Regions from separate parts of the Idiomarina sp. 29L genome, predicted to be linked through region 3. Evidence: predicted binding sites of a transcription regulator. Region 3 holds the regulator's gene; each other region holds the start of a gene.
The links. Region 3 encodes sigma-54, which starts transcription at its own class of promoters, with help from an activator protein. Its sites were predicted from a motif close to GTTGGCACGNNNNTNGNNT; they were not measured.
Positions count from the first base shown of each region.

Region 1: a site for sigma-54 is predicted at 1,425-1,443, ahead of EST55_RS06230 (hemerythrin domain-containing protein). Genes of this name have one in related genera too.
Region 2: a site for sigma-54 is predicted at 2,402-2,420, ahead of flgF (flagellar basal-body rod protein FlgF). Genes of this name have one in related genera too.
Region 4: a site for sigma-54 is predicted at 2,059-2,077, ahead of flhA (flagellar biosynthesis protein FlhA). Genes of this name have one in related genera too.

Region 1 covers NZ_SDJS01000002.1:530,956-535,950, reverse strand. Annotated here, with positions in the region: gene norR (nitric oxide reductase transcriptional regulator NorR) at 1-1,330, opposite strand, end outside; gene EST55_RS06230 (hemerythrin domain-containing protein) at 1,514-2,053, shown strand; gene EST55_RS06225 (M14 family zinc carboxypeptidase) at 2,178-4,841, shown strand; gene EST55_RS06220 (TrkA family potassium uptake protein) at 4,873-4,995, shown strand, end outside.
Region 2 covers NZ_SDJS01000001.1:32,120-37,114, forward strand. Annotated here, with positions in the region: gene flgC (flagellar basal body rod protein FlgC) at 1-265, shown strand, start outside; gene flgD (flagellar hook assembly protein FlgD) at 280-963, shown strand; gene flgE (flagellar hook protein FlgE) at 979-2,346, shown strand; gene flgF (flagellar basal-body rod protein FlgF) at 2,470-3,213, shown strand; gene flgG (flagellar basal-body rod protein FlgG) at 3,251-4,039, shown strand; gene flgH (flagellar basal body L-ring protein FlgH) at 4,066-4,740, shown strand; gene EST55_RS00170 (flagellar basal body P-ring protein FlgI) at 4,751-4,995, shown strand, end outside.
Region 3 covers NZ_SDJS01000002.1:345,343-350,337, forward strand. Annotated here, with positions in the region: gene lptC (LPS export ABC transporter periplasmic protein LptC) at 1-269, shown strand, start outside; gene lptA (lipopolysaccharide transport periplasmic protein LptA) at 238-774, shown strand; gene lptB (LPS export ABC transporter ATP-binding protein) at 777-1,502, shown strand; gene EST55_RS05305 (RNA polymerase factor sigma-54) at 1,524-2,984, shown strand; gene hpf (ribosome hibernation promoting factor) at 3,011-3,298, shown strand; gene ptsN (PTS IIA-like nitrogen regulatory protein PtsN) at 3,302-3,772, shown strand; gene rapZ (RNase adapter RapZ) at 3,763-4,614, shown strand; gene EST55_RS05325 (HPr family phosphocarrier protein) at 4,607-4,882, shown strand; gene mgtE (magnesium transporter) at 4,886-4,995, shown strand, end outside.
Region 4 covers NZ_SDJS01000001.1:54,119-59,113, forward strand. Annotated here, with positions in the region: gene ispH (4-hydroxy-3-methylbut-2-enyl diphosphate reductase) at 1-488, shown strand, start outside; gene EST55_RS00250 (type II secretion system protein) at 490-834, opposite strand; gene EST55_RS00255 (Type II secretion pathway-like protein) at 815-1,009, opposite strand; gene EST55_RS00260 (prepilin-type N-terminal cleavage/methylation domain-containing protein) at 1,028-1,552, opposite strand; gene EST55_RS00265 (prepilin-type N-terminal cleavage/methylation domain-containing protein) at 1,546-1,962, opposite strand; gene flhA (flagellar biosynthesis protein FlhA) at 2,120-4,267, shown strand; gene flhF (flagellar biosynthesis protein FlhF) at 4,285-4,995, shown strand, end outside.

The sequences.
Region 1 (4,995 bases), 190 kb from region 3:
AGGGCAATTGTACATCTAAGTCGAGCATTTCGGGCTCAATACTGGCTATGTCGTTTTTGTCGATGCCGTGACTCAGAAGCTTAATGGCGGCCCGACTAATAACGTGCTCCAGCTCACGCACATTGCCCGGCCATTGATACTGTTGAATAGCCAGCTCAGCTTCCGGCGACAAGCGAATTGCGCGTAGGCCTAAACGCGCCCGGTTCAGTTCTAAAAAGTGTCCGGCAAGAATGGAAACGTCGTCGTCACGTTCACGTAAGGGTGGTATTGGCAGAGGGTAAACGGACAAACGATGGTACAAGTCGGCGCGGAAGGTTTCGTTACTGACTTGCTGCTTCAGGTTCCGGTTGGTCGCCGCAATAATACGTACATCGACTTTGCGGTATTTGTCGGAGCCGAGGCGTTGAATTTCACCGTTTTGCAGCACGCGCAGCAGTTTCGCCTGTATAGATAGCGGTAATTCACCCACCTCATCTAAAAACAGGGTACCGCCATTGGCTGCATCGAAGCGGCCGGAGCGGTCACTGGTTGCGCCCGAGAAAGCGCCTTTTACATGCCCAAATAACTCACTTTCCGCTAAGGACTCGGGTAGTGCTGCGCAGTTTACGTATATCAGCGGCTTGTCGCTGCGTTGCGACAGTCGGTGTAATTCCCGCGCGAAAAGCTCTTTACCGACCCCGGTTTCGCCCAATAGCAATACGGGCAAATCGGCACCGGCGACAACCCGAAGCTCCTTTAATACCGCATGAATGGCTTTGCTTTCACCAATAATTTCTGACTCATTGGCGTCGGTTGTACTGCTGTGTTCAACCGAGTGTTTTTGCCCTTGTCGCAGTGCGCGAACGTTCTGCTCTAACTGGCCAATGCGAATGGCGGTTTCTACAAATAAGCTGAATTTTTGTAATTCAATAATGGAGTCGTCAGTGAATGTTCCGGGCTCTAATGCGTCGAGTGTCAGTACGCCCCAGCATTTGCTCTCCAAATACAAACTAATACCCATGCAGTCGTGCACCGGAAGTGCGTCGCCTGGTTGGTCGGCCAGTAAACCGTCGTAAGGGTCGGGCAGGGCTGAGTCGTGTTCGAAGCGTACGGCTGAACGTGACGACAGTAGCGTTGCTAAACGCGGATGTTGTGCCAATACAAACCGCCGACCCAAGGCTTCGCGCACGAGCCCTTGTACCGCAATGGGTTGCAGCACTTCGTTATCCAGCTTCAGCAATGCAACTGCACCACAGTTAAAATGGCGTCGCAACGTACTGACCAGGTTTTGTAGTCGTACAGCCGCTGGCTGCTCTGTTAGTAAGTCGGCTAAAACACTTTCTTGTAGCATGGTTAAATTCACTGTCTCGGTAAAAACTACCCTAATGGCTAGGGTTGATAGTACCGTTGGTGCTCTGAGAGTCAATAATCACAATGGGGTAGAAGTTGGCGCACTTGTTGCAATTCTAATCAGTAATTCATGTTTTTTTCGGGAATGGTTCCTGGAGTTACGGATTTAGTTAAGGAGTTTAGCATGAGTGATTTACAACAACGTTTGACGGACAGCGAAGCAAAATGGCAGCAAGCTACGGCTCAGGAATTGGTCGAGCACGTCTATTTACGTTTTCATCAACGCCATCGCGAGCAATTACCAGAGCTTAAGCAGCTGGCAATGAAAGTAGAAGACGTACATGGTGACCATGAACTCGCACCACACGGCTTAGCCGAGCACCTGGACGCTATGTTACAGGAATTGGAGAGCCATATGATGAAAGAAGAGCAAATTCTTTTCCCAATGCTGTCGCGCGGTGTGTATCCAAGTGGCCCAATTTCAGTGATGGAAGAAGAACACGTGCAGCACGAAACGGAATTGGCGAAAATTGATGAGCTAACCAACAATTTGACCCTGCCAGAAGGCGCCTGCGGCACCTGGACAGCTTTGTACAAGGGCTTAAAAGAGCTACAGGACGATTTGCGCGAACACATTCATCTGGAAAATAACGTACTTTTCGTTGAAAAGCAGGCAGCAACGCCAGAGCACGGTAAAGACTTTTGTTGTGGGTCGTGTCAGTAACTGCGGATTAGGTCATACATTTCTAAATTGCGCTTCACTTCCCGTGCTCAAGCTTTTACATTAGGGGGACATAATAAGAAACCTAGCGCTGTTTCGGCGGCGCGCAAAAGCAACAGGAATGACCATGCGCAGTCTCAAAATTGCGGCGCTTGTCGCCGCTTCTTGGTTTGTTTTTCCCTCACATGCCCAGCAACTGGCTGGAGAAAGCTCACTGCTACCTGAAGCCAACTATGCCGATTCGGAAGTAACGGTCGAGCAGGTGCTTGGTTATCCAATAGGTACCAAGATAACCAGCCCGGCAGACATGAGTCGCTATTTTGAGGCGCTGAAAGCGGCTTATCCTAAGCAGGTGAAGCTGTTGGAGTACGGCGAGAGTTGGGAAGGTCGTAAATTGTATTATGCGGTTATCTCCAGCGAAGAGAACATTGCCGACTTTGACAACTTTATGCAAGGCATGCAATCACTGGCGGATCCGCGTAAGACCAGTCGCAGTCAAGCAGAAAAACTGATTAACGAGCTACCAGGTAGTATCTGGTTGTCGTACGGGGTTCACGGCAACGAAATTTCCTCGCCGGAAGCCTCGATGATGACGGCGTATCACTTGTTGCATGATCAGCGCGAACAAACACAGCGCTGGTTAGACAACACCATGGTCTTTATTGACCCACTGCAAAACCCAGACGGGCGAGCACGTTTTGTTGACCGCTACTATATGAGTGTTGGCCTGGAACATTCGGGTGATCGCCGTAGCGCTGAACATAATGAGCCCTGGCCAAACGGGCGCACAAACCATTATTTATTCGATATGAACCGTGACTGGATTGCACTCACGCAACCAGAAATTAGCGGCCAAATTGAGGCTTTGCTGAAGTATTACCCGCTGGTGTTTGTTGACCTGCATGAAATGGGCGGCGACTCAACTTACTACTTTACGCCGGAAGCGCGTCCTTATAACCCGTTAATTACAGAGTCTCAGCGCGAAAGCTTGAACTGGATAGGCAAAAATAACGGCCAGTGGTTCGACAAAAAAGGGTTCGACTATTTCACCCGCGAAATTTTCGATGCGTTTTATCCGGGCTACGGTGCCAGCTGGCCACTTTACTACGGCTCGGTAGCAATGACATACGAAATGGCGTCGGCTCGCGGCCATTTGTTTAACCGCAAAGACGGTGACGTACTGACCTATGCTGACGGTGTTCAACAGCACTTTATTGCGTCTATTTCGACCATTCAAACGGTGTCGGAACGTCGCGAAGCATTATTGCAGAAATTCTGGAATTATCGTCAGTCCGCCGTTGAAGCCGGTGAAGACGGTGACGTTCGCTCGTTGATTTTACCGGCAACAGATGATCCGGCTGGCGCACGCAAGCTGGCATCGCTACTGGTTGAGCAAGGTGTCGAAGTGCAGCAGGCTGAGCAGGCCTTTGAAGTGTGTGACGTTGACTACCAACCGGGCGCTTATATCGTTGATATGGCACAACCGTCGCACCGCCTCATTCGCACATTAATGGATGAACAGGTCGACATGGCGGACGACTTTCTGAAAGAGCAGGAAAAACGCCGCAAGAATAATCTGCCAGACCAAATTTATGACGTAACTGGCTGGTCGTTACCATTGATGTTTAATGTGGACAGCCACAGTTGCGACGACTTACCTGACGTAAAAACCGCTATGGTTGAAGAAGGTCGCATTGCCCCGGGTAAAGTGATTAATCCGGACGCAGAAGTGGCTTATTTAGTGCGTTGGGGCGACATGAACGCGGGGCGCTTTTTAACCTCTGCCTTACGTGAAGGCTTAAGCGTACGCCAAAGTGAATTAGCATTTACTCACGAGACAGCGGGTCAGTTCCCAAGTGGCTCTCTTATTCTTACGGTTGCAGACAATGGTCAGGCGCTCCCACAAACCCTGCAAAAACTGGCAGAAGAGTCCGGTGCGACAGTCGAAGGTGTGGATACGAGCTGGATTACCGAGGGGCCAAACTTTGGCTCACATAATGTCAGTCAGCTAGAAGCCCCGAACATTGCCATTGCCTGGGATGAGCCAGTGAGTGCCTATAACGCTGGCCACACCCGCTTTGTGATTGAACGTCAAATGGGCTATCCAGTTACCGCCATTCGCACCATGCAGCTTATTCAGAATGATCTCGACGGCTTAGATGTGCTGATTTTGCCGGAAGGCGGGTATGACGGCGTGTTTACCGATGGCACTATTGAAAAACTGAAGCAGTGGGTGTCAGACGGCGGTGTACTATTGACCTTAGGTGGTGCATCGGCCTGGGCGGTTGACGCAGGGCTGTTAAATACCAAGCTGGAGCGCAAAGTGCCGGAAGAAGGTGTGGAAAAGCCAGCGGAAGAGCTGAAAATTGACGGCAAGGTAATTGAAAGCCGCGAACAATTCTTAACGGAAATAAAACCGCACGGCGCTGATCCAGACTGGGTGCCTGGTGCGTTGTTAAATGCGCAAGTCGATACTGACCATTGGTTAAGTGTGGGTGTGAAACCGCAGGTTGTTAGCATTTATAACGGCAACGACGTGCTGACACCTATCGACATTAACCATGGTCGCAACATTGCCTGGTTCGCTGACGCAGACACGATGCTGGCAAGCGGCTTCCTATGGGACGACATTGCGAAGCAACTGCCCTATAAACCGTTACTAATCTGGCAGCCAACCGGCAAAGGAATGGTGATAAGTTTCACTCAGGAGCCAACCTACCGGGCTTACATGGATGGCTTGAACACCTTACTAATGAATGCGTTGTTCCTGGCACCAGCGAAAGCGCAATAAGAGCGTGGTAATAGCTTAGGAGGAGTAAAACATGGCTGAATTTGGCGTTATCGGTTTGGGGCGTTTCGGCGCCCGAACTTCAATGGAGCTTTTAGATCTTGGGCATCATGTCATTGGTGTCGATTCAGACGAAAAAGCCGTTGAAGCGATGGCA
Region 2 (4,995 bases), on a different contig from region 3:
CAGCCTGACCAACCAGACTCAGGCTGGACAAGCGGCAGGCGTCAAGGTACTGGGCATTGTTGAAAGCAATGACCCTTTGCAGGTTGAGTACGCACCAAACCACCCCATGGCGGACGAAAATGGCTACATCTATAAGCCGAACGTTAACACTATGGAAGAAATGGCCAACATGATTTCGGCATCCCGCTCATACCAGACCAATGTTCAGGTGGCGGATACTGCCAAAACAATGACGCAGCGTTTATTACGTCTGGGTCAAGGGTAAGCAGGAGATAACAAATGGAAGGCGTAAGCAATAACTCCTACATCGACAGCATGAAATGGAAGAAGGACGAAGGCGCAAAATACGCTGATCCTGACGAGCAGCAGAAGCTCCAGCAGGAAGACTTCTTCAAGCTGTTGACGGAGCAGCTGAATATGCAGGACCCGTCCAAGCCGGTCGAGAACGATCAAATGATTGCGCAAATGACCAGCTTCACCATGGCGGAAGGTATCACCGGGCTGTCAGAACGTTTTGACCAGTTTGCAGAAGATATGACGTCAAACCAGGCGTTGCAGGCGTCGACCATGGTTGGGCGTAAAGTGTTAGTGCCAACTGACCAGGCTAACCTGGAAGAGGGAGCTGGCGTCTCGGGCATGATAGCGACGCCACAAACGGCGCAGAATGTGAAGATTAACATCAAAGACTCTAGTGGCGCTGTGGTGAAAACCCTGAACTTGGGTGACATGCCGGAAGGCACCAAAGAGTTTGAATGGGATGGAACCACGACAACGGGTGAGCAAGCGCCGGCCGGTAATTACACATTCTCAGTGAATGCGACCGTTGGCGGACAAACCGAAGAGCTTCCATTACAAATGCATGCGCGTGTTCAGAGCGTCAGTACTGGCGGTGAACGTGGCGTTGTTCTGAATCTTAAAGGATTAGGTGGCATCCGGCTTTCCGATGTCTCTGAAATTAGTTAACAGGTGAGGTGACCTATGTCATTTAATATTGCACTCAGCGGTATCAACGCATCTCAGAAAGACTTAGATGTAACTGCTAATAATATCTCAAACGTAAAAACGTCGGGCTTTAAACAGTCACGCGCAGAATTTGCGGACGTTTATGCCACCAGTATTTTTAATGCCGGTAACACGAAAGTCGGTGATGGTGTGTTGACGTCGTCAGTGGCGCAGCAATTTAGTCAGGGAACGCTAGACTTCACTGAAAACTCGCTGGACATGGCCATTTCTGGTAATGGCTTCTTTGCCACCACAGACGGCTTAGGCTCTCGCGATATGACTTATACACGTTCAGGAGCTTTTAAGTTAAATAGTGATAAGTTTATTGTTGATAATCAGGGTAATTTTTTGCAAGGTTACCAAGTAAATCGGAATAGTGGAGCTACTTCTTCAACAAGTTTAGCAACAACTCAGCCTATTCGAGTACCTGATGTAGCAGGAGCACCGCAGCAAACCCAAAATGTTTTTACAAGCTTTAACGTTGATGCGCGTTTAACAAACATTCCTGATAATGGAGGTGGCCCACCTCCAACATCAAATTTTGATCCAGATGCGCCATCAACTTATAACGCTTCGACGTCTGCCACAGTTTATGACTCGTTGGGAGAGTCACATATATTATCAACTTATTACGTGAAACGTGGCTCAAACCAATGGGATGTTTATGCGACATTTGATGGTAAAGAAATAGATATGGGAACAGCCGCCAATGCAAATGGCGGTGCTGAGTCCGCAGCCGGCTCTGTAGGCCGTCGAATTTCCTTTAACCCAGACGGGACTCCTAATGTAGCGGCTCCGAATATCACCTTTCCGGAAGCAATTATTGATCTAAGCGGTAGCGATCCAAATGGTGACCCTTACCTAACAAATGGCGCGGATAACACGCAAACCGTTCAGTTTAACTTTCAAGATGAAACGGGCACAACAGCGCCTACACAGTTTGCGTCCGATTTCGAAGTAACTACACTCGATCAAGATGGGACAACGGTAGGCCGTCTCACAAACGTTGATATAGGCAAAAACGGTTTGATCGCAGCAACCTACTCAAACGGTGACGTTCAGTACCTAGGGCAAGTTGCCTTAGTTCGTTTTGCTAACGAACAAGGACTAACCCAAATTGGCGGCACTAAATGGCGTGAGAGCATCGATTCGGGAGAGCCTTTATCAGGTGAAGCAAACTCTGGCACTTTCGGCTCGATAGAAGCATCCGCGCTTGAAAACTCAAACGTGAACCTGACGAAAGAGCTGGTGGATTTGATTTCTGCACAGCGTAACTTCCAGGCGAACTCGCGTTCGTTGGAAGTGAATAACACCATTAACCAGACTATCTTGCAGATTCGATAACTGAATTCGCTGGAAAATAAAAAACAAAAGACGCCTTCGGGCGTCTTTTTTCGTTTTTGGCACGGAATCTGCATTGCATAGGGTAACGATCGAAAACGACAAAATTTTGGCTGGAGGTCAGCTATGGACAAAATGCTCTGGGTTGCCATGAGCGGCGCCAAAGAAAACATGAACGCAGTGGCGGTGCGGGCAAATAACCTTGCGAACGCTAATACCACTGGGTTTAAAGCCGACTTGCAACAAGCGCGTGCCATGCAAGCGTTTGGCGAAGGTTTGCCGACACGGGTATTTTCAATGACGGAAAGCCCTGGGCAGAACTTTGCCGCAGGCGGTTTGCAGACCACTGGCCGAAATATGGATGTCGCCATAAAAGATCAAGGCTGGATTGCTGTTCAGGATCAAAACGGTAATGAACGATATACCCGCAGTGGCAGTTTGCAAGTGGGTACTGACGGGCTGTTACAGAACTCGCAGGGTCATACACTGATTGGTGATAACGGACCTATTTTTGTACCCCAGCCAGTCGACAAGTTAAGTATTGGTTCTAATGGCAATGTGACCATTCGTCCTATGGGTGCGCCAGAAAACGTCAGTGAAGTGATTGGCCGTATTAAGCTGGTGAACCCGCCAAACGGCAATATTGAAAAAGGCACAGATGGCTTATTCAAACTGAAAGACGACCAGGTTGCCTTTGCCGATGCCAATGTCAAATTACAGATTGGGGCGCTTGAGACCAGCAACGTGAACAGTGTCGAAGAAATGACCAACATGATTGCCTTGCAGCGCCAGTACGAAATGAACGTCAAATTAATGAAAACCGCCGATGAAAATGCGCAGCGCTCAGAATCGCTGATGCGCATCAGTTAACCAATATTGCGTTAACGGCGTATAGAGGAGACATAACATGAACCCAGCATTATGGATCAGTAAAACCGGACTGGATGCGCAACAGCGCGATATCTCGGTAATTTCCAATAACTTGGCGAACTCCAGTACCATTGGCTTTAAGAAAAGCCGCGCGGTGTTTGAAGACTTGCTGTACCAAAACATTAATCAACCTGGCGGCCAGTCAGCTCAGGATACGGAGTTGCCGAATGGTCTTATGGTGGGTGCGGGTACCAAGGTTGTCGCGACACAAAAGGCGCATACTCAGGGTAACGTGCAGACCACCGACAATTCGCTGGATGTGATGATCGACGGCAAAGGATTCTTCCAAATTCTGATGCCGGACGGGACTATTTCCTACACGCGTAACGGTCAGTTTTCACTGAACGAAGACGGGGAAATGGTGACTTCGGGTAACGGCTATACGCTGGAACCTGCTATCCAAATTCCTGAAGACGCAATGTCCGTCAGTATTTCCCAAGAGGGTGAAGTGACTGTTACCCAACCCGGAAATCCGGACAATGTTGCCGTTGGCCAAATTAATTTAGTGAACTTTATTAACCCGGCTGGCTTAGAGCCGATGGGTCAGAACCTTTACCGAGAAACAGCGGTCAGCGGTGCGCCTTTAGAAGCGGTACCGGGCGTCGATGGCATGGGGAACACTATTCAGGGGGCTCTGGAAACCTCCAACGTCAACGTGACCGAAGAGCTGGTGAACTTGATAGAAAGTCAGCGCGGTTACGAGATGAACTCGAAAGTCATCTCTTCAGTTGACCAAATGCTGAGCTTTGTTACTCAGCAACTTTAATTAAGAATGAATAGCAGGTGGCTGTGATGCGTTACTTTTTAGCAACTTTAGCAATTTTAGCGGTGACAGGCTGTGCAAGTTCACCGCATAAGCCAATGCCGGACGACCCGTATTACGCACCGGTATTGCCGGAAGAACGTGCACAGCCGGTCGTGCCAACTGGGTCGCTATTTCAGGACGCTTACGCAGACAACCTGTATTCGGATATCAAAGCGCGTCGGCTTGGCGATATTATTACGGTGACCCTGCAGGAACGGACAACCGCCAGTAAAACTGCGACCACCGAAACCTCGAAAGAAAGTACGGCAGAACTTGGTGCGCCCACCATGTTCGGACGGGATATTACCGTTGGAGGCAACCCGTTGTCTGCCGGCATTAACGGAACGCGGGACTTTAATGGCGACGCCAGTTCGGACCAAAGCAATCAACTTACCGGTGAAATTACCGTGACGGTTATAAAAGTACTGCCGAACGGCAACTTAATTGTGCGTGGTGAGAAATGGATGCGTATTAATACCGGCGACGAGTACATTCGTTTAACCGGCATGATTCGCCCGCAAGACATCACAGCTGCTAATCAAATTCCATCGACTCGTGTTGCCAATGCGCGCATTGAATACTCAGGTACGGGTAGCCTTGCGCAAGTGCAGGAGCAAGGTTGGTTAACGCGTTTCTTTAACAGTCCAATTTGGCCGTTCTAAGGAGTTGGACATGAAAATGATACGACTGATTACCTTAACTCTGTGTTTAGTCTCGATGCTGGTTGCGCCTGTGCAGGCATCGCGTATTAAAGACATTGCATCGGTTCAGGGCATTCGTTCTAACCAGTTAATTGGCTACGGTTTAGTCGTAGGCTTACCTGGAACGGGTGAGCAAACGCCGTTTACTGACCAAACCTTCCGGACCATGTTAGGTAACTTTGGTATTAACATTCCGGCAGGTGAGCGCCCAAAAAT
Region 3 (4,995 bases):
CCGAGCAGGGTACCTTTTACGATGATAAAACGCTGATTCTGGAGCGTAGCGTTGAAATATTAGCATTGCAGGAAAGTTCTCCCATACAGCGCGTTATGACAGAATATCTGGTTATCGACTTAGCCAATGAATCAATGAGCACTGAATACCCGGTATTAATGCGAGGTCCGCAAGTGGAAGTTCGCGGAGATGGTTTAAGCGCCGACATGAGCGCAGAAATGATGGAGTTAAAACGACATGTTAAAACGGTTTTCCAGCCTAAGTCTTAGCTTTTTTGTGCTTATCGCATTGCCTTTGACGGCGATGGCGCAAGGAAAGGCTGACTTTAAAAAGCCGATGGAAGTCGAGTCAAGCCATGAGCAATTCGACATAAAAAACAATAAGTTAGTACTTACTGACAATGTTGTTATCCGTCAGGGCACACTACTTATTAAGGCGGACCGACTCGAAGCCTCTGCCAGCGAAAGCGGCGAGCAGGCGGACACCTTTATTGCAGAAGGTTCACCGGCAACCTACACGCAGACCCTGGAAAACGGCAACGATATTAGCGCTCAGGCAAATAAAATAACCTACTTCCAAGTCGAACAACGTCTCGAGCTCAGCGGGGACGCGAAAATCTCTCAGGGCACAAGCAGTTCAAGCGGTGATACGATCGTCTACGACTTAGCCGCACAGACGATCTCTGCAAGCAGCTCTGATGCCGATAACGGGCGCGTAATTACGATATTTACGCCGAAAACAAAAGACGACAAAACCGACAACGAGAACCCTTAATTATGGCCACCTTACGAGTCAAACATCTTGCCAAAAGCTTTAAGCGTCGTCAGGTTGTAAAGGACGTTAGCCTGGAGGTCAGTCAGGGCCAGATTATTGGGCTCTTAGGGCCCAATGGTGCGGGGAAAACAACGACGTTTTATATGATTGTCGGCTTAATCAACAGCGACAAAGGCCAGATTTTACTAGACAAAGACGACCTAACGTCTCTGCCAATGCATGAGCGTGCTCGCCGCGGAATTGGTTATCTACCGCAAGAAGCATCGATTTTCAGAAAGCTGACCGTGCGCGATAACCTGATGGCGATATTAGAAACCCGTAAAGAGCTTTCAGCGGACGCTCGCGAAGAACAGCTCGACTCGCTTCTTGAAGAGTTCAATATTGGTCATATTGCGAACAGTCTGGGGATGAGCTTATCCGGCGGTGAGAGACGTCGTGTCGAAATTGCCCGCGCCCTTGCCGCAGAGCCCACGTTTATTCTTCTGGATGAGCCCTTTGCAGGCGTCGACCCAATTTCGGTTATCGACATTAAGAAAATTGTTGAACATTTAAAGCAGCGTGGTATTGGTGTACTTATTACAGACCACAATGTCAGAGAAACCTTGTCCGTTTGTGAGCATGCGTACATTGTTAGTCACGGAGAACTTATTGCCAGCGGAGATGCAGAAAGTATATTATCGAATCAACAGGTTAAAGATGTTTACCTCGGTGAGCAGTTCACCCTTTAACGTGATACCGGGACGATAACCATGAGACAAAGTCTGCAGCTAAAAATTGGTCAGCAACTGACCATGACGCCTCAGTTACAACAAGCGATACGCTTGCTGCAGCTTTCTTCGCTCGACTTACAGGCTGAAATTCAGGACGCGCTGGACAATAACCCGTTACTGGAAGTTGAAAGCGAACAACCTCATGACGGTGACAGCACCGACTCCCCTCATTCGTCAAATAAAGACGACAGTCAGCGTGAAACCTCCGATGTTATAAAAACTCAGGAAATGCCAGAAGACCTCCCTGTGGACAGCACATGGGATGATACCTATTCATCGTCGACTCCTGCTACCGGAGCGGCCTCAAACGGCAAATCCTACGACGGTGACTATGAGGTGTACCAAGGCTCAACGAGCGAGTCTTTGCAAGACCATCTGATTTGGCAAATGCAACTGTCGCACTTTTCTGAAGAAGACACTGCGATTGGCGAAGCCATTATCGAAGCCATTGACGACAATGGTTATTTAACAACGAATATTGAAGACATTATTGAGTCTGTGCGCTTACCCGAGGTTGGCGAAGAAGAAGTCTGCATGGTACTCAAGCGCATCCAACACTTTGACCCAGTCGGTGTCGGCGCACGTACCGTCAGCGAGTGCCTGGCGATTCAATTACGACAACTGGACGACAGCACGCCGTTTAAGCTCGCTGCTATCACTCTGGTTAGCGAGCATATGGACTTGCTGGGCAACCGAGACTTCCGCAATATCCAGAAAAAGCTCAAATTAACCGAAAATGACTTACGTGAAGTCATGCGGCTGATTCAGCAAATGCACCCGCACCCGGGCGAACAAGTTGCTCAACAAGAAGTTGAGTACGTGATTCCTGACGTTGCGGTCATGAAAAAGAATGGTCGCTGGGTGGTCGAATTAAACCCGGATAGCGTACCTAAATTAAAGGTCAATGAAGAATACGCGGCACTGAGTAAAGCGGCGAAGTCCTCGGCAGACAGTCAGTACATTAAAAACCATACACAGGAAGCGCGTTGGTTTATTAAAAGTCTGGAGAGTCGCAATGAAACGCTGTTGAAAGTTGCCAACTGTATTGTTCAGCGCCAGCAGGGCTTTTTTGAGTACGGTGAAGAGGCCATGAAACCAATGGTACTCAATGATGTCGCTGAAGCCGTGGAAATGCATGAAAGCACCATTTCACGGGTAACAACGCAGAAGTTTCTGCACTGCCCACGAGGCATTTTTGAATTAAAATACTTTTTCTCTAGCCATGTCAGTACAGAAGGTGGAGGTGAGTGTTCAAGTACCGCAATACGTGCTTTAATTAAGAAGTTAGTCGCTGCAGAAAACCGTAGCAAACCATTAAGCGACAGCAAAATCGCTGAACTGATAGCCGAGCAAGGCATCAAAGTAGCGAGGAGGACAATTGCGAAGTATCGGGAATCACTGAATATTCCCTCATCGAGTCAACGCAAGAGTCTTTTATAACTTGTAAACTGCAGAAGGAAGACGTTATGCAAATTAATCTTACTGGTCATCATATCGATATCACTGAGTCTCTACGTGAGTATGTGGACACAAAATTTGCTAAGTTAGAGCGCCATTTTGACCATATCACCAACGTTCACGTCATCCTTAATGTTGAAAAAACGAATCAAAAAGCGGAAGCTACCGTGCACCTGAACGGCGGCGAGATTTTCGCTGACTCTGTTCACGATGATATGTACGCAGCCATTGATGGTTTAATCGATAAGCTTGACCGTCAGGTTATTAAACACAAAGAAAAAATGAAAAAGCATTAGTCCATGCAAATAAGTGAGTTGTTAAGCCCCGACTGCACCAGGTGTGCAGTCGAGGGTGCAAGTAAAAAGCGGTTATTAGAAACCATTAGCCAAATTGTCGCGCCAAAACTGTCAGGCATTACTCGTCATGACATTTTTGAAAGCTTGGTTAACCGTGAACGCTTAGGAAGTACCGGTATTGGTTTAGGTATTGCTATTCCTCATGGGCGACTCGCTAAAGCCAGCCATCCGGTTGCGGTGTTATTGACGTTAGACGAGCCAATCGAGTTTGACGCGATTGATAACCAACCTGTGGACATTATTTTTGCGCTGTTAGTGCCAGAGTCAGAGCATGAAAATCATTTGCAGACATTAGCAGCCGTTGCCCGTCGCATGAATGACAAAGACTGCACCCGCGCGCTTCGGAACGCTGAAAGTGACAACGCACTTTATCAATTATTTATTGGGGAAGGTGAAGATAAGCCATGCAACTGATTATTGTCAGTGGTCGCTCGGGATCGGGTAAAACTATCGCCCTTCGAGTACTCGAGGATCTTGGCTTTTACTGCGTCGACAACTTACCCATTAGCCTACTTCCCACGCTGGTTCATGCGGTCATGGAGCAGTATTCAAAAATTGCCATCAGCATTGACGTTAGAAACCTGCCCGAACATTCGGAAGAGCTGCTTGACTCGCTAAACTTTTTACCCAAAGGGGTTGAACCAGAAGTACTGTTCATTGATGCCGACGACAACACCTTACTGAAGCGCTTTGGTGAAACACGCCGTTTGCACCCGCTCTCACAAAAGGAGTTACCTTTAGTTGATGCGCTTCAGGCAGAACGGAAGTTGCTCGAACCAATTATGGAGCGCGCCACCTGGCGCCTGGACAGCAGCGACTTATCGTTACACCAGTTAAGTGAAGAAGTGCGCGAGCGTGTGCTCGGCCGAGCAGACAAAAAACTGATTATCGTTTTTCAGTCTTTTGGTTTTAAGTATGGACTGCCGAAAGACGCTGATTTTGTATTTGATGCACGCATATTACCAAACCCGCACTGGCAACCTGAACTGAAGTTGCTAACCGGCTTAGATGCAGACGTACAGCATTATTTTCGCCAACAGCCGTTGGTCACGAAGTTTGTCTATCAGCTCGAAAACTTTTTAGGCACTTGGCTGCCTCACTTTCAACGCAGTAACCGCAGCTATTTAACGATTGCGACAGGCTGTACTGGTGGGCAGCATCGCTCCGTTTATATTTCACAGCAGTTAGCGGAGCGCTTTGAACAAAAATCAGTGAAAGTTCAGGTTCGTCACCGGGAGTTAAAGCAGCATGAGTAAAGCTTGCAAGACGCTTGTTATACGCAATAAACTGGGCCTTCATGCTAGGGCTGCGACCAAACTTGCGCAGCTCACACAGTCATTCAAGTCAGAAATTACCGTTCAGCAGGGTGAACAATGCGTTAACGCTGCCAGTGTTATGTGCTTAATGCTGCTCGCCAGTCAACAAGGTAAGTCGGTCGAAGTTTGTGCCGAAGGCGATGACGCAGAAGACGCATTAATAGCGGTGAGCGAATTGTTCGAAGATCGCTTTGAGGAAAACGAGTAACCAATGATAGCCGAGCTGTCCGATAAAGAATACGCCATGCAACGAATTCAGGAGGTTAACTCTGCGTTAGCCGACGGTATGTTCGTGGCAGCTCGACGCATGCTGCACAACAT
Region 4 (4,995 bases), on a different contig from region 3:
TGGAAGTGAAAGACCCGAAAAACCTTCATTATATGAGCCAAACAACGTTGTCGGTTGATGACACCGCTGATGTTATTGAAGCCCTGCGTCAAAAGTTTCCTGATATTAACGGTCCTCGTAAAGACGACATTTGCTACGCAACACAAAACCGTCAGGATGCTGTGCGTGAGCTGGCCAGTGACGCGGATATAATGCTGGTCGTCGGTGCTCGTAATAGCTCGAACTCAAACCGTTTGCGTGAGCTGTCAGAAAAGATGGGCACACCGGCTTATTTAATTGATGATGCCAGCTGTATCGATAAGTCGTGGCTTGAAGACAAAGAGAAAGTCGCTGTCACAGCCGGCGCATCAGCACCTGAAGTATTGGTGCAGGAAGTTATTGCCAAGCTTCAGTCCTGGGGCGGCAAAACCGCCGTAGAGCTCAGTGGTCGCGAAGAAAACATCACTTTCTCTATTCCACCAGAGTTAAGACCTCATCCAGCGGCTTAGTTTATCGAGACAACCAGATTTGTAACGAGTAAGAGTTGTCTTCGCCCCAGGTTACTTCGGTATCAACTGAAGCATTGTTCTCGTCTATTAAGTTAATAATGGAGTTGATAAGAAATCCGTTAACCTTGGCTTCAGGTGCAGGAGGAGAGCCATTTTTCCAAGTACGGTGAGAGTCCTGTATATAACTATTTAAAACCTCAACAGATAGGGCTTTGCGCTCAGCTCTCTTAATAGCAGCCAACCCAACCTGCAACAGCTGCTGGCTGCTCACAGCCCAAATAGCCACAAGTGCGGAAGCCACTAATGTCTCAACCAGTGAAAAACCTTTACTGCTGCGCTGACTCATAAAGCGCCTTTTGTTGGTTAAAGTCTGCCTCAATTTGTTTAGAAAGCACTTGCCATTGGTGCGCTTGTTGAGCCTCCACCATTTGTGCGTAAAATAACAAGGCGGCCAAGCTCGCGGAGCTCAGGCTTATGAGTGTCACTAACGTCAGTATCAACGCGAATCCTTTCGCTTTCATAATGAATATCCATTTCTGTTACTGAGGAAAAACGGTAATTGTCCGCTTAAATTGCTGTTCCTGAATACCTTCTTTTGTGTCTCGTGAAGTCGACAGGGTAATAAATAATTTAGAGCTGTCTTCATGAGTTAATGAAGCGCTGGTTTCAACCAATAACTCCAAAACCTTAAACTGGGCTCTGTCGGTCAATGACTGCCAACCATAACCCGCACAGTCCAGTGTCATTGGGTTATGCTGCAACTGATAATGTCTAACCCGAAAGCCGACAGAGGCTCCGTCTTGTGTCGGGAAGACGTAGCAACCACGCTCTGGGCTTTGCATGCCGTCAACCACCGTGTTGCTTAAACTGCTAAAAAACTCCCCTGCAACCGCCTGCCCGTTCAACATAAAAACTGCCTTCGATATCGAGCTATGTTGAGCGCCTTTCTGCCATTGCAATAGTTGTTGTGCGGTCATGACAATAATGGCTCCCAGTGACGCAGCAATAATCACTTCAATTAAGCTGTACCCATGACTTTTTTGAGCAAGGTTCCTGTCTAGCATAAGGACAAACTCGGCAAAGACGATCCATGACTGACACAGGAACGAATACGTCCTTTACTGCTAATAATAACTTTCACGGTATTGCTATTGTTCATAATGCGAATATGACCGGGCGAGGCACCGCCAGAAACACCGTAGAATACTAACGGGCTTGTTGAGCTATAAGTCGACTCCGTTGCCAGCTCAAACACATTTGAACGACCTTCGAGAGGCGCGAGATCTGCCATTATATTGTCTTCCGCTCGTTGTGCTTTTGCTTTGACTTGGTGTAAATACGACAGCCACCGAGAGCTCGCCTGTTGCAGTAGTAAACTTTCAGTCTGCTGTTTGAACAAAGGCATCGACAAGGCACCTAACCCAGCCGTTATAGCCAATGCAATCAGCAATTCAATTAAGGAGTAACCGCGCACAGAGCCCCCTGTTATTCGAAGTGCAGATAGTTTAGCCGCAAGCCAAAAAATGTCTGTAAGCTAGCTCGCACCGTATTGTCAGAAACTATTTAAAAAGCTGGCTCGATTCTTGAATAAAACACCACAGGTTCAACTTTTTGACGCAACAGGAAGACGTATGGCGAGCGGTGCCGAAAAGTTAGTAAGTTTAAGAAATTTCACGCAAAACAATGCCCATTTAATTAAGGGTTTTGGTACGCCTTTAGCCATTATGGCCATTTTGGCGATGGTGGTGCTGCCTATTCCGGCAATGGTGCTGGATATTCTGTTTTCGTTCTCTATTACACTATCGCTAGTGGTTATGCTGGTTGCGGTTTATACCCAACGACCACTGGATTTCGCTGCCTTTCCGACAGTTCTGCTTATCGCCACAGTACTGCGGCTTAGCTTAAACGTGGCATCGACACGTATCGTTTTACTCGAGGGCCACAATGGGCCGGGCGCAGCAGGTAGCGTCATTGAAGCCTTTGGTAGTGTTGTCATCGGCGGTAACTACACCGTTGGTTTAGTGGTCTTCGCCATTCTCGTTATTATTAACTTCGTGGTTATTACTAAAGGTGCGGGGCGTATATCCGAAGTAACCGCTCGCTTTACGTTGGACGCCATGCCAGGTAAACAAATGGCCATTGACGCGGACTTGAACGCCGGCCTTATTAACCAGGAAGAAGCCAAACAGCGACGCAGTGACGTCACCCGGGAAGCTGACTTCTACGGCTCGATGGACGGTGCCAGTAAATTTGTTAAAGGCGACGCCATCGCCGGTATTCTTATTCTGCTTATCAACATTGTTGGTGGTCTGCTCATTGGTATGATCCAGTACGGACTGACCTTCGGTGAAGCGGTAGAAGTCTACACGCTACTGACCATTGGTGACGGCTTGGTCGCCCAAATTCCAGCGCTGTTACTGTCTGTTGCGACTGCAATTATTATTACCCGCGAAAATGACAGCAAAGACATGGGTGACGCAGTCGTTCTGCAGTTGCTCGACAACCCGAAAGTACTGGTTATTTCCAGTTCAGTATTGTTCGCTATGGGTGTTATTCCGGGCATGCCGCATTTAGCGTTTCTAAGCATGTCGGCGGTTCTGGCTGGCGCGGCGTATTTCAAACTGAAAAAGAATAAGGTCGAGCAGGGCGAACTGGTTGAAAAAGAGCAAGAGCAACAAGTTCAACAAGCACAACAAAAAGAGTTGTCCTGGGACGATGTACGCCATGTTGACACCATTGGTCTGGAAGTGGGGTATCGACTTATTCCTCTGGTAGACAAACAGCAGGGCGGCGAACTCCTATCTCGCATTAAAGGGGTGCGTAAGAAGCAGTCGCAGGAATTCGGCTTCCTGGTACCCGCGGTGCATATTCGGGATAACCTCGACTTAGGGCCGAACAGTTACCGAATTACCCTAATGGGTGTGACCATGGGTGAAGCAGAAATTCGTCATGACTGGGAGCTGGCTATTAATCCGGGTCAGGTCTTCGGGGAACTTGAAGGTGAAAAAACCACGGATCCGGCGTTCGGTCTGGACGCAGTATGGATACGCCCGGAGCAAAAAGAGCACGCGCAAACCTTAGGTTATACCGTGGTGGATGCTGCAACGGTAGTGGCCACTCACTTAAGTCAAATTGTCACGAATCACGCATCGCAGTTACTTGGTCATGAAGAAGCACAGGAGCTGTTGGATCGCCTGGGTCGCACGCATCCGAAATTGGTGGAAGGACTTATTCCTGACTTATTGTCACTGGGTAATTTTGTCAAAGTGCTGCAGAACTTGCTGGATGAAGGCATTGCTATACGCGATATGCGCACCATTGTACAAACCTTGGTTGAGTACGCTGGACGCAGTCAGGATCCGGATGTATTAACGGCTGCCGTACGAATTTCTCTGCGCCGTTTGATTGTTCAGGATATCTCAGAAGGCGAAACCGAACTGCCTGTCATAACTTTGGCGCCAGAGTTGGAACAGATGTTGCATCAGTCACTGCAGATGGCTGGTAACGACGGAAATCAGCAAGGTGCAGGCATTGAACCAGGTTTAGCCGAACGCTTGCAACAGTCGTTACGCGAAACGCATCAGCAGCAGGAAATGAACGGAGAGCCGTCTGTGTTGCTGACATCCGGGCTACTACGCTCAACGATGGCGCGATTTGCGCGCCACGCTACCGATGGTATGCGAGTGTTGTCGTATCAGGAAATTCCGGATGACAAACAAATTCGCATTGTCAGCTCAATTGGTGGACAACAAAACAGTGGTGAACAAACCGCTACCTAAGACAACGGGAGTCGCTTGTGAAAATTAAACGCTTTTTTGCAGAGGATATGCGTCGAGGCTTACAGCAGGTTAAAGAAACCTTAGGCGCTGATGCGATTATTCTATCCAATAAAAAGGTGAACGGTGGTATTGAATTAGTGGCGGCTGTTGACCCGGACGCACGAGCACCAGAAGCGGCTCCAGAGACCTCCGCAAATACTCAGGCACCAAAGCAAGAGTCGGAAGCACCGGCTCAGTCGTTGGCTGAATTGTTGCAGCGTCAAAATGCCGCGCCTTCGCAAACGTCTTCGCAAGCGGCAGAACAGATGACCGGTCAACCTGAAACGGCAGCAAAGCACGACGCTTATCACCAAATGGCGCATCAGGCAGCATCGGCTCAACAAGAGCCTTCACAAGCGGATGTCTTTCCTGAGCAAGTGAATACGCCGGACAGCAACGACTCGGAAGCAATCGCAGAGCTGCGCTCACAAGTGAAAGGTATTCGCCAGTTGTTAGAGCACCAGTTAAGCGGTCTCATGAAGCAAGAGATGGATCGCGAAGAGCCAGTGCGCGCCATGTTGATGCAACGACTTATGACGATGGGGTTGAGTGAACGCATCGCGGATCAGATTGCTTGTTTTATTCCTGAAAGCAGCTCAGACGAGGATGCCTGGGAGCAAACCATGCATCTGTTGGAAGGTCAGTTGAATACCACCAATGACGATATTTTGACACGCGGCGGTGCAGTG